Regions from separate parts of the Kitasatospora sp. NPDC023118 genome, predicted to be linked through region 2. Evidence: predicted binding sites of a transcription regulator. Region 2 holds the regulator's gene; the other holds the start of a gene.
What was found. Region 2 encodes HrcA, which represses chaperone genes, less so after heat shock. Its sites were predicted from a motif close to TTNGCACTCNGNNNNNCNGAGTGCNAA; they were not measured.

Region 1 (4,728 bases), on a different contig from region 2:
GCTGACCCCGCGTTGCCAGGGGTGGCCTGGCGGGACAAGGCCGGCGAATGGGGTGGCCTGGCGGAATCTACGCGCGTAACTGTATGCTGGTGCGACCACGCCGTTTAACTACCGCTAGACCACCCCCAGCATCTGCCTGACGCAGAGTTGGCGCGACCGCTCGGCGGCCGCGGTCAGGCCCCGGCCCACCAGGCCCGGCCGACCCGGTATCTACCCCGGTCGACGCGCGAGAGGACGACTCTCGGCGCCGTCGGGGCCACCCCATGCCCTGCCGCGCTACCAGGCAGCAGGAAGGACCGACCGTGACGGCCCGCCGAACGGTCGACATCGCCGCGGACAGCGCTCCGGACACCGCGGACAACACTCCGGACACCGCTCCGGACACCGCGACCGGCACCGTGGACACCGCCGCCGAGGCGCCCGCCCGGGTCGGGTACGGAGAGCTGCTGCGCACGCCCGGCGCCTGGACGTTCCTGTCCCCCGCCCTGGTCGCGCGACTGCCCTACGCGATGCTCAGCATGGGCATCCTGCTGCTCGTCACCCAGACCCACGGCTCGTACGGCACCGCCGGTACGGTCACCGCCGTCGCCGCCGTCGCCCAGGCCCTGATCGGGCCGCAGACCGGGCGACTGGCCGACCGCTACGGCCAGGCCGCGGTACTGGTCCCGACGGTGCTGGTGCACGCGGCCTCGGTCGGCGTGCTGATCGCGCTGGCGCTCGGCCACGCGCCGGCCTGGAGCCTGTACCTGGCCGCCGTCCCCGCCGGGGCGAGCGTGCCGCAGATCGGCGCGATGGTCCGGGCCCGCTGGGTGTCCGAGTTCACCGCGGAGGGCGCCTCCCCGACCGCCGCGGCCAAGGTGAGCACCGCGTTCGCCTTCGAGTCCGTGACGGACGAGTTCACCTTCGTGATCGGCCCGATCCTGGCCGCCAACATCGCCGCCTTCGCCAGCCCGGCGACCGCGCTGATCGCCGAGGCCTCGCTGACCCTGGTCGGCGGCCTCGCCTTCGCCGCCCAGCGGCGCACCGCCCCCGCCCGGATCGCTCCGCAGCCCGGTGTGCGGCGCGCCTCCGCGCTCGCCTCGCCCGGCGTCCGGCTGCTGGCCGGGACCTTCCTCGGGGTCGGCGCGGTGTTCGGCGGCATGCAGGTGTCGGTGAACGCCTTCGCCGACTCCGTCGGGCAGCACGACGCCGGCGGCACGGTGTACGGGATCTTCGCGGGCGGCTCGATGCTGGCCGGTGTGCTGTACGGCGTGGTCGCCTGGCGGCGGCCGGTCCAGCAGCGGATGGCCATGAGCTACACGCTGCTGGTGCTGGGCTGCTCGGTGCTGTGGGCGATGCCCAACCTGGTCGCCCTGACGGTTGCCGGGCTGGTCTGCGGTCTGGCCATCGCGCCGACCCTGATCAGCGGCTACACCCTGGTCGAGACGCTGGTCGCGGACGGCGCCAAGACGGAGGCCTTCACCTGGCTGACCGGCGCGATCGGGCTGGGGCTGGCGGTCGGCTCGATGGCCGCCGGCAAGCTGATCGACGGACACGGGCCCTCGGTCGGGTTCCTGGTGCCGGTCGTCGGCGCCGGTCTGGGGCTGCTCGCGCTGGTGTCGATGCGGCACCTGCTGGTGGCGCGCGGCGGGACGGGCCGCGTGGTGGCCGGGTCCGCCGAGCGTGGCGGCGCGCCGCAGCTGGTCGGTGCGGCCAAGGGCTGAACGGGGGGTCGGCGGCGACCGGGTACCGGCTCATCTCACACCGGAGTCGCTGGACTGATCCAGCGGAATGCCGCATCATTGACCATCGTTAGCACTCATCAGGCGAGAGTGCCAGGAGGAAGACAAGTGCCCACGTACCAGTACCAGTGCACCGAGTGCGGCAACGGCCTGGAGGCGGTGCAGAAGTTCACCGACGAGGCGCTGACCACGTGCCCCGACTGCCAGGGACGGCTCCGCAAGGTCTTCTCGGCCGTGGGCGTCGTGTTCAAGGGCTCGGGCTTCTACCGGACCGACAGCCGATCGTCCTCCAGCAGTTCGGTGGGCGCCGGTTCGTCCTCCGGCTCCCCGACGTCGTCGTCCGCGACGTCCTCGACGGGTTCGAGCTCGTCGTCCTCGTCCAGCTCGTCCAGCTCGTCCAGCTCCTCCAGCAGCCCGGCTCCGGTCGCGAGCTGACCTCGGCGCCCGGTTCGCGGCGTTCGACACTGGGCGCTCGGCGCCGGATCGGCGTCCGGCGAGTGCTCGGAAGCTTCGCGAAAGGCCCGTCGGCCCCGCTTCACGCGGGGCGGCGGGCCTTTCCGCTTGCCCTGTTCGCCGTCCGGCGCGGGTTTTCGTCAGCTTGCGGAGGTCGGTCTCACTCGCGCGAGTGTACGAAGTTGTCCACAGGGGCGGGTTTATCCACAGGCTTGGGGATAGGGCTTTCCGGTAGCGCCCGGGGCGCGCATCGTGTGGGTCACCAGAGACCGACCGATCGAGTCCGGAGGTCACGTCGATGACGACCATGAGCCTGTCCGTCCCACTGCCCGCGCCTACCGTGCCGCCCCGGCGGGAGGTGCCGAGCTTCCCCCCGATCCGGCGCGGCTGCGGCGGGTGGCACCGCTGGCGCCGGGCCGTCCGGCGGCGGGCCGGGGTGCCCGCGCTGGTGCTGCTCGCGGTGGCGGCGGCGCTGGCGCTCGGGCCCACACGGGCCGGGCTACCGCCGCCCTCAGGGGGCGCGGTGGGCCGTACGGGTTGTCAATCCGGGCCTGCGGGGGATCACCCGTAACCCCGGAACGACTTCGTCGTTCGAGGCGGCATGAAAGGCTTCAAGGAATTCCTGCTGCGTGGAAATGTCGTCGAACTCGCCGTCGCCGTGGTCATCGGCGCGGCTTTCACCAACATCGTCAATGCCTTCGTCAAAGGCGTGATCAATCCGATCGTCGGTGTGTTCGGGACGAAGGACCTGGGGTCCTACAGTTCCTGCCTCAAGGGGCCCTGCGAGGTGAGCGCCACCGGTGGGGTCACGTCCGGAATCCTCATCCTGTGGGGGTCGGTGCTCAGCGCCGCCCTGCAGTTCCTGATCACTGCGGCCGTCGTCTACTTCGTCCTGATCGTGCCGATGAACAGGATGGCGGCCAAGCGCAAGTCCGTCGTCGAGGTGGCGGCGGAGGCCGAGGCCAAGGAGGTCCAACTGCTGACCGAGATCCGCGACGCGCTGGTCACGGCGCGCTAGTCCCCGTGGTGCGGCGGACGCTGGCTCAGATACCAGTCCAGCCCGCGCCCACCGCTCTCCCCCGGCCCGGGGCGCTCGCCCCAGCCCGCGTCGGTGTCGTCCCGGGACTGCTGGTCCAACGGGTCCCGGAAGACCAGCCGGGCCTTGGCCACGGCCGCCCGCCGGGTCGCCGGCGGCTGGTCCGCCGACGGCTGCTCGTCCTGTTCCTGCCGGACCTGCCCCTGCCTGTTCTGTCCCTGCCTGCTCTGTTCCTGCCGGCTCTGTTCCTGCTCGCTCACTCTGTCCACTCCCCTGATCACCCGGGCCGTCCTGTCCCTCCAGCCTAAGAGCCCCGTGGCACGCCGCGGGCCCTGGGCGGAGCGCTCCGCACCAGGGCCCGGGGGCAGACGGGCTCGGTCATTCCCGGCCGAGACGGGCTCGGCCGTGGGCTCGTTCGTCAGGCGGCTCCTCAGGCGGCCTCGAAGCCCGCGTGGTCGGCGATCTTCTTCAGTTCGGCGAGCGCGTGCTTCTCGATCTGGCGGATCCGCTCGCGGGTGAGGCCGTGCTGCTTGCCCACCTCGGTCAGGGTGCGCTCGCGGCCGTCCTCCATGCCGTAACGGGAGCGGATGATCGAGGCCGTGCGGTCGTCCAACCGCCCGATCAGGCCGTCCAGCTCCTCGCGGCGGAGCATGACCATCACGGCGTCCTCGGGGGACGTCGCCCCGGTGTCCTCGACCAGGTCGCCGAACTGGGTCTCGCCTTCGTCGTCGACCGACATGTTGAGGCTGACCGGGTCGCGCGCCCAGTCCAGCACGTCCTTGATCCGAGCCTCGGTGGTGTCCAGCTCGGCCGCGATCTCGGCCGGCTCTGGCTCGCGGCCCAGTTCCTTGGACTTCTCGCGCTGCACCCGCCGGATCCGGCCGAGCTCCTCGACCAGGTGCACGGGCAGCCGGATGGTGCGGGACTGGTCGGCGATGGAGCGGGTGATCGCCTGCCGGATCCACCAGGTGGCATAGGTGGAGAACTTGAAACCCTTGGCGTAGTCGAACTTCTCGACGGCGCGCACCAAGCCCGCGTTGCCCTCCTGGATGAGGTCCAGCAGCGGGAGGCCACTGCGCGGGTAGCGGCGGGCGACCGCGACCACCAGGCGGAGGTTGGAGCGGATGAACACGTCCTTGGCGCGCTCCGCGTCCTCGGCTATCGCCTCCAGCTCCTCGCGCGTGACACCGTCCGGAAGTCCGTCCTCGTCCAGCAGGTGCTGGGCGTACACGCCGGCCTCGATCCGCAGCGAGAGCTCGACCTCCTCGGCGGCATCGAGCAGGGGCGTCCTGGCGATCTCGTCGAGGTACATGCCGACCAGGTCGCGGTCGGCCTCAAGGTTGGTCGGGCGGGCCGCGCGACTCCGGTCGGCCCTGTCGCGAACGACGGCACGGGTGGCCATGCTTGCTCCCTTTGACTGGTGTTGCCGAGGTCTGCCTGCCTGCCCGTGAGGGCAAGAAGTGCGGGCCCCTTGGGGCCTCACACGTAACGATCCAACGAACAGAATCCGGACAACAT
Region 2 (4,728 bases):
GCTCGAAGGCGAGCCCGCCGACCGGCCCGTACGGCAGCCGCACCGGCTCGCCGCCGTCCAGCGGCACCGCGTGCGCCCAGCTGCGGCGCACGCTGGCCTCGCCGGCGCTGGTGGTGGCGATCGGGCGGCCGTCGGCCGTCCAGCCCTGCACCCGGGTCTGCTCGCTGCCCCAGTGGGTGAGCCGCCGGGACGGCCCGCCGTCCACCGGCACCACGTGCACCTCGGGGGCGCCGTCCCGGGTGGAGGAGAAGGCGATGTGCCGCCCGTCCGGCGAGAACCGGGGGTGGTGCACCGGAAGGTGATCGGCCGTCAGCCGCCAGGCCCGCCCGCCGTCCAGCGGGGCCAGCCAGACGTCGTCCTCGGCGACGAAGGTGACCAGGTCACCGTGCAGATGGGGATGGCGCAGATAGGCGCCCGCAGAGGTGCTCAGGGAGTCCGTCACTCGGCCAGCGTAGGCAGGTACGGGTACGAGCCGCTCCGTTTTCGGCAAGTCCCCGAGGGCGTGCGGGGGCTACGACCAGCGGGCGTCACGACCAGCGGGCGTCACGACCAGCGGCCGGTGCGCCCCAGCAGCAGCGCCCCGGCGGCCACCCCGGCGGTGGAGGTGCGCAGCACCGACGGGCCCAGCCGGTACGGCTTCGCGCCCGCCTCGGCGAAGGCGGCCAGCTCCTCCGGGGAGACGCCGCCCTCCGGGCCGACCACCAGCACGATGTCCCCCGCCCCGGGCAGCGCGGCGTGCGCCAGCGGCTCGGCACCCTCCTCGTGCAGCACGGCGGCGAAGGAGGCCCGCGCCAGCAGCGGGGCCAGCTGCCTGGTGGTCATCGGCTCGCGTACCTCGGGGAAGCGCAGCCGGCGGGACTGCTTGCCCGCCTCCCGGGCGGTGGCCCGCCACTTGGCGAGCGCCTTGGCTCCGCGCTCGCCCTTCCACTGGGTGATGCAGCGCGAGGCCGCCCAGGGGACCACCACGTCCACGCCGACCTCGGTCATGGTCTCCACGGCCAGCTCGCCGCGGTCGCCCTTGGGCAGCGCCTGGACGACGACGATCCGCGGCGCCGGCTCCGGCTCCCGGCGCACGGCGGCCACCGTGACGTCGATCGCGTCCTTGCCGAACACCTCGGCGACCACCCCGTCCACCCCGAGCCCCAGCCCGTCCGCCAGGGTCACCGCCTCACCGGCCGCCAGCCGCTTCACCGCGGCCGCGTGCCGCCCCTCCGCCCCGTCCAGGCGCACCAGCGCCCCGGGCGCGGCGGCGGCGATCCGCTCGGTCTCGACGACGAAGACGGGGGCGGTCATGGGGTGGTCCTCCGGAGGGTGGGCGGAACGGGAACGCGAAGGGGGTGCCGGGTCAGGACCTGTCTCTCGGGACCTGAACCCGGCACCCCCTCCCGGACGGCTTACCGGCCGTTGAAGGCGTCCTTCAGACGCGAGAACAGGCCCTGCTGGCCCGGCGCGAACTGGCCGGACGGGCGCTCCTCGCCGCGCAGTATGGCGAGCCGGCGCAGCAGTTCCTCCTGCTCGGCGTCGAGCTTGGTGGGCGTCTGAACCTCGACGTGCACTATCAGGTCGCCCCGGCCGCCCCCGCGCAGGTGGGTGATGCCCCGGCCGTGCAGCGGGATCGACTGGCCGGACTGGGTGCCGGGCCGGATGTCGACCTCCTCCAGCCCGTCTAGGGTCTGCAGCGGCACCTGGGTGCCGAGCGCGGCGGCCGTCATCGGGATGGTGACGGTGCAGTGCAGGTCGTCCCCGCGCCGCTGGAAGACGCTGTGGGTGGTCTCGGCGATCTCGACGTACAGGTCGCCGGCCGGGCCGCCGCCGGGGCCGACCTCGCCCTCGCCGGCCAGCTGGATCCGGGTGCCGTTGTCGACACCGGCCGGGATCTTGACGGTCAGGGTGCGGCGGGCGCGGACCCGGCCGTCGCCGGCGCACTCGGGGCACGGGGTCGGCACGACGGTGCCGAAGCCCTGGCACTGCGGGCAGGGGCGGGAGGTCATGACCTGCCCCAGGAAGGAGCGGGTGACCTGGGAGACCTCGCCCTTGCCGCGGCACATGTCGCAGGTCTGCGCGGAGGTGCCGGGGGCCGCGCCCTCGCCGTTGCAGGTGGTGCAGGTGACGGCGGTGTCGACCTGGAGTTCCTTGGTGGCGCCGAAGGCGGCCTCCTCCAGGGTGATCTCCAGCCGGATCATGGCGTCCTGGCCGCGGCGGGTGCGCGAGCGCGGGCCGCGCTGGCCGGCCGCGGCGCCGAAGAAGGCGTCCATGATGTCGGAGAAGCCGAAGCCCGCCGCGCCGGCGCCGAAGCCGCCCGCGCCCCCGCCGCCCGGTGAGAGCGGGTCACCGCCGAGGTCGTAGACCTGGCGCTTCTGCGGATCGGAGAGCACCTCGTAAGCGGCGTTGATCTCCTTGAACCGCTCCTGCGTCTTCGGGTCCGGGTTGACGTCCGGGTGCAGTTCGCGTGCCAGGCGCCGGAACGCCTTCTTGATCTCGTCCTGCCCCGCATCCCGTCGGACGCCGAGTACCGCGTAGTAGTCCGTGGCCACCAAATGCTCCGCTTGTTCCGCCTGTAGTAGTGCGACTGGACACCGCCGTTAGACATCTAACAGCGGTTGCTTGCTACGACTCGGCCAGGATCTGCCCCACGTACCGTGCCACCGCCCGCACCGCCCCCATTGTGCCCGGGTAGTCCATCCGGGTCGGACCGATCACACCGAGTTTGGCCACGCTCTCGTCGCCCGAACCGTAGCCGACCGACACCACCGAGGTGGAATTCAGCCCTTCGTACGCAATCTCCCGCCCGATCCGGACCGTCATTCCGGCGTCCCCGGTCTCACCCAGGAGGCGGAGCAGGACGACCTGCTCCTCCAGGGCCTCCAGGACCGGCTGGATGGTGAGCGGGAAGTCGTGGCCGAAACGCGTCAGGTTGGCCGTGCCGGCCAGCATGATCCGCTCCACGTTCTGCTCGGCCAGCGCCTCGAACAGGGTCGCCAGGACCGTACTGACGGTCGGCCGGTCGATCTGCTCGAACGTGGCCGGCAGCTCCTCCAGCAGCGCCGGGACGTCCGGCAGCCGCTGGCCGGCGGCCCGGACGTTGATCCGCGCCCGCAGGTCCGCCAGGACCGTCTCGCCGACCGTGCCCGGGCAGTCGACCATCCGCTGCTCGACCCGGCCGGTGTTGGTGATCAGGACCAGCATCACCTTCGCCGGGGCCAGCGCCACCAGCTCGATGTGCCGGACGGTGGAGCGGGTCAGCGAGGGGTACTGCACCACGGCGACCTGCCGGGTCAGCTGGGCGAGCAGCCGCACCGTGCGGGCGACCACGTCGTCCAGGTCGACGGCGCCGTCCAGGAAGTGCCGGATCGCCCGGCGCTCCGGGGCGCTCATCGGCTTGACCTCGGCGAGCTTGTCGACGAACAGCCGGTAGCCCTTGTCGGTGGGGATGCGCCCGGCGCTGGTGTGCGGCTGGTGGATGTAGCCCTCCTCCTCCAGCGCCGCCATGTCGTTGCGCACGGTCGCCGGGGAGACTCCGAGGTTGTGCCGCTCCACGAGGGCCTTGGAGCCGACCGGCTCCTCGGTGCCCACGTAGTCCTGGACGATGGCACGCAGAACGGCGAGCTTGCGGTCGTCCAGTTGGCGGACCTCACCGGCCATGGGCACGCACCTCCGTCTTCGCACGTTGTCCGTCTGTGATGCTGCGGGCCGCTCCGGGAGGACCCCGACCCTGGCACTCTGCGCACACGAGTGCCAAAACCGTATCTGCCAGTGTAAGGCCCGGGTCCTGTCCCAGGAACGGCCCGGCCGGAGTGATCCTGCCCGCAGTCCCAGGGCACGGCCCCTTCCGCCGCAACTCGCGGCGCGGGGGTGGTGCCCTGGGGCCGTCCGGGTGGCAGCATCGAAAGCGACGGCGAACGGAGGAGCAAGAGATGTCGAGCTCGGGCCAGCACACCCGTTTCGCGCCCGACCGCGGCCTGACCAGCCGCATGGTCGCGACGATGTTCGTGATCGGGCTGCTGTACGTCGGTTTCACGGGCCTGCTGATCGCGCTGCTGCGCGGGGCCTGGCCGCTGATCGTGCTGATCTCCGGCGGGCTGTTCGTGGCCCAGTTCTGGTTCAGCGACAAGATCACCGAACGGGCGATGGGCGCCCGCCAGGTGACCGAGGAGCAGTACCCCCAGCTGCACGGCACCATCGACCGGCTCTGTGCCCTGGCCGACATGCCCAAGCCCCGCGTGGCGGTCGCCGACAACGACATGCCGAACGCCTTCGCCACCGGCCGCAACCCGCAGAACGCCGTGGTCTGCGTCACCACCGGCCTGCTGCGCCGGCTCGAACCCGAGGAGCTGGAAGGCGTCCTGGCGCACGAGCTGTCGCACGTCGCCCACCGGGACGTCGCGGTGATGACCATCGCCGGCTTCCTCGGCGTGCTCGCCGGGGCGATGACCCGGGTCGCCATGTACGGCGGGTTTATGGGCGGCGGGCGCAACAACAACGACCAGAACGCGGCCATCGCGGCGCTGATCATCCCCCTGGTGTCGATGGTCGTCTACGCGATCAGCTTCCTGCTCACCCGGCTGCTCTCCCGCTACCGCGAGCTGGCCGCCGACCGGGCCGCCGCGCAGCTCACCGGCCGGCCCAGCGCCCTGGCCTCGGCCCTGACCAAGGTGACCGGGCAGATCGCGGCCATCCCCACCGAGGACCTGCGCAAGTCGCAGCCGTACAACGCCTTCTACTTCGCCC

Region 1: the regulator HrcA is predicted to act here: its motif matches at 1,792-1,818, upstream of ACZ3UD_RS09025 (FmdB family zinc ribbon protein).

The regions. Positions count from the first base shown of each region.
Region 1 covers NZ_JBVHHW010000005.1:200,139-204,866, reverse strand. Annotated here, with positions in the region: gene ACZ3UD_RS09035 (potassium/proton antiporter) at 1-5, shown strand, start outside; gene ACZ3UD_RS09030 (MFS transporter) at 399-1,703, shown strand; gene ACZ3UD_RS09025 (FmdB family zinc ribbon protein) at 1,830-2,156, shown strand; gene mscL (large conductance mechanosensitive channel protein MscL) at 2,776-3,192, shown strand; gene ACZ3UD_RS09015 (hypothetical protein) at 3,189-3,470, opposite strand; gene ACZ3UD_RS09010 (sigma-70 family RNA polymerase sigma factor) at 3,641-4,612, opposite strand.
Region 2 covers NZ_JBVHHW010000023.1:2,956-7,683, forward strand. Annotated here, with positions in the region: gene ACZ3UD_RS26605 (S41 family peptidase) at 1-442, opposite strand, end outside; gene ACZ3UD_RS26610 (16S rRNA (uracil(1498)-N(3))-methyltransferase) at 544-1,293, opposite strand; gene dnaJ (molecular chaperone DnaJ) at 1,395-2,534, opposite strand; gene hrcA (heat-inducible transcriptional repressor HrcA) at 2,608-3,642, opposite strand; gene htpX (zinc metalloprotease HtpX) at 3,915-4,728, shown strand, end outside.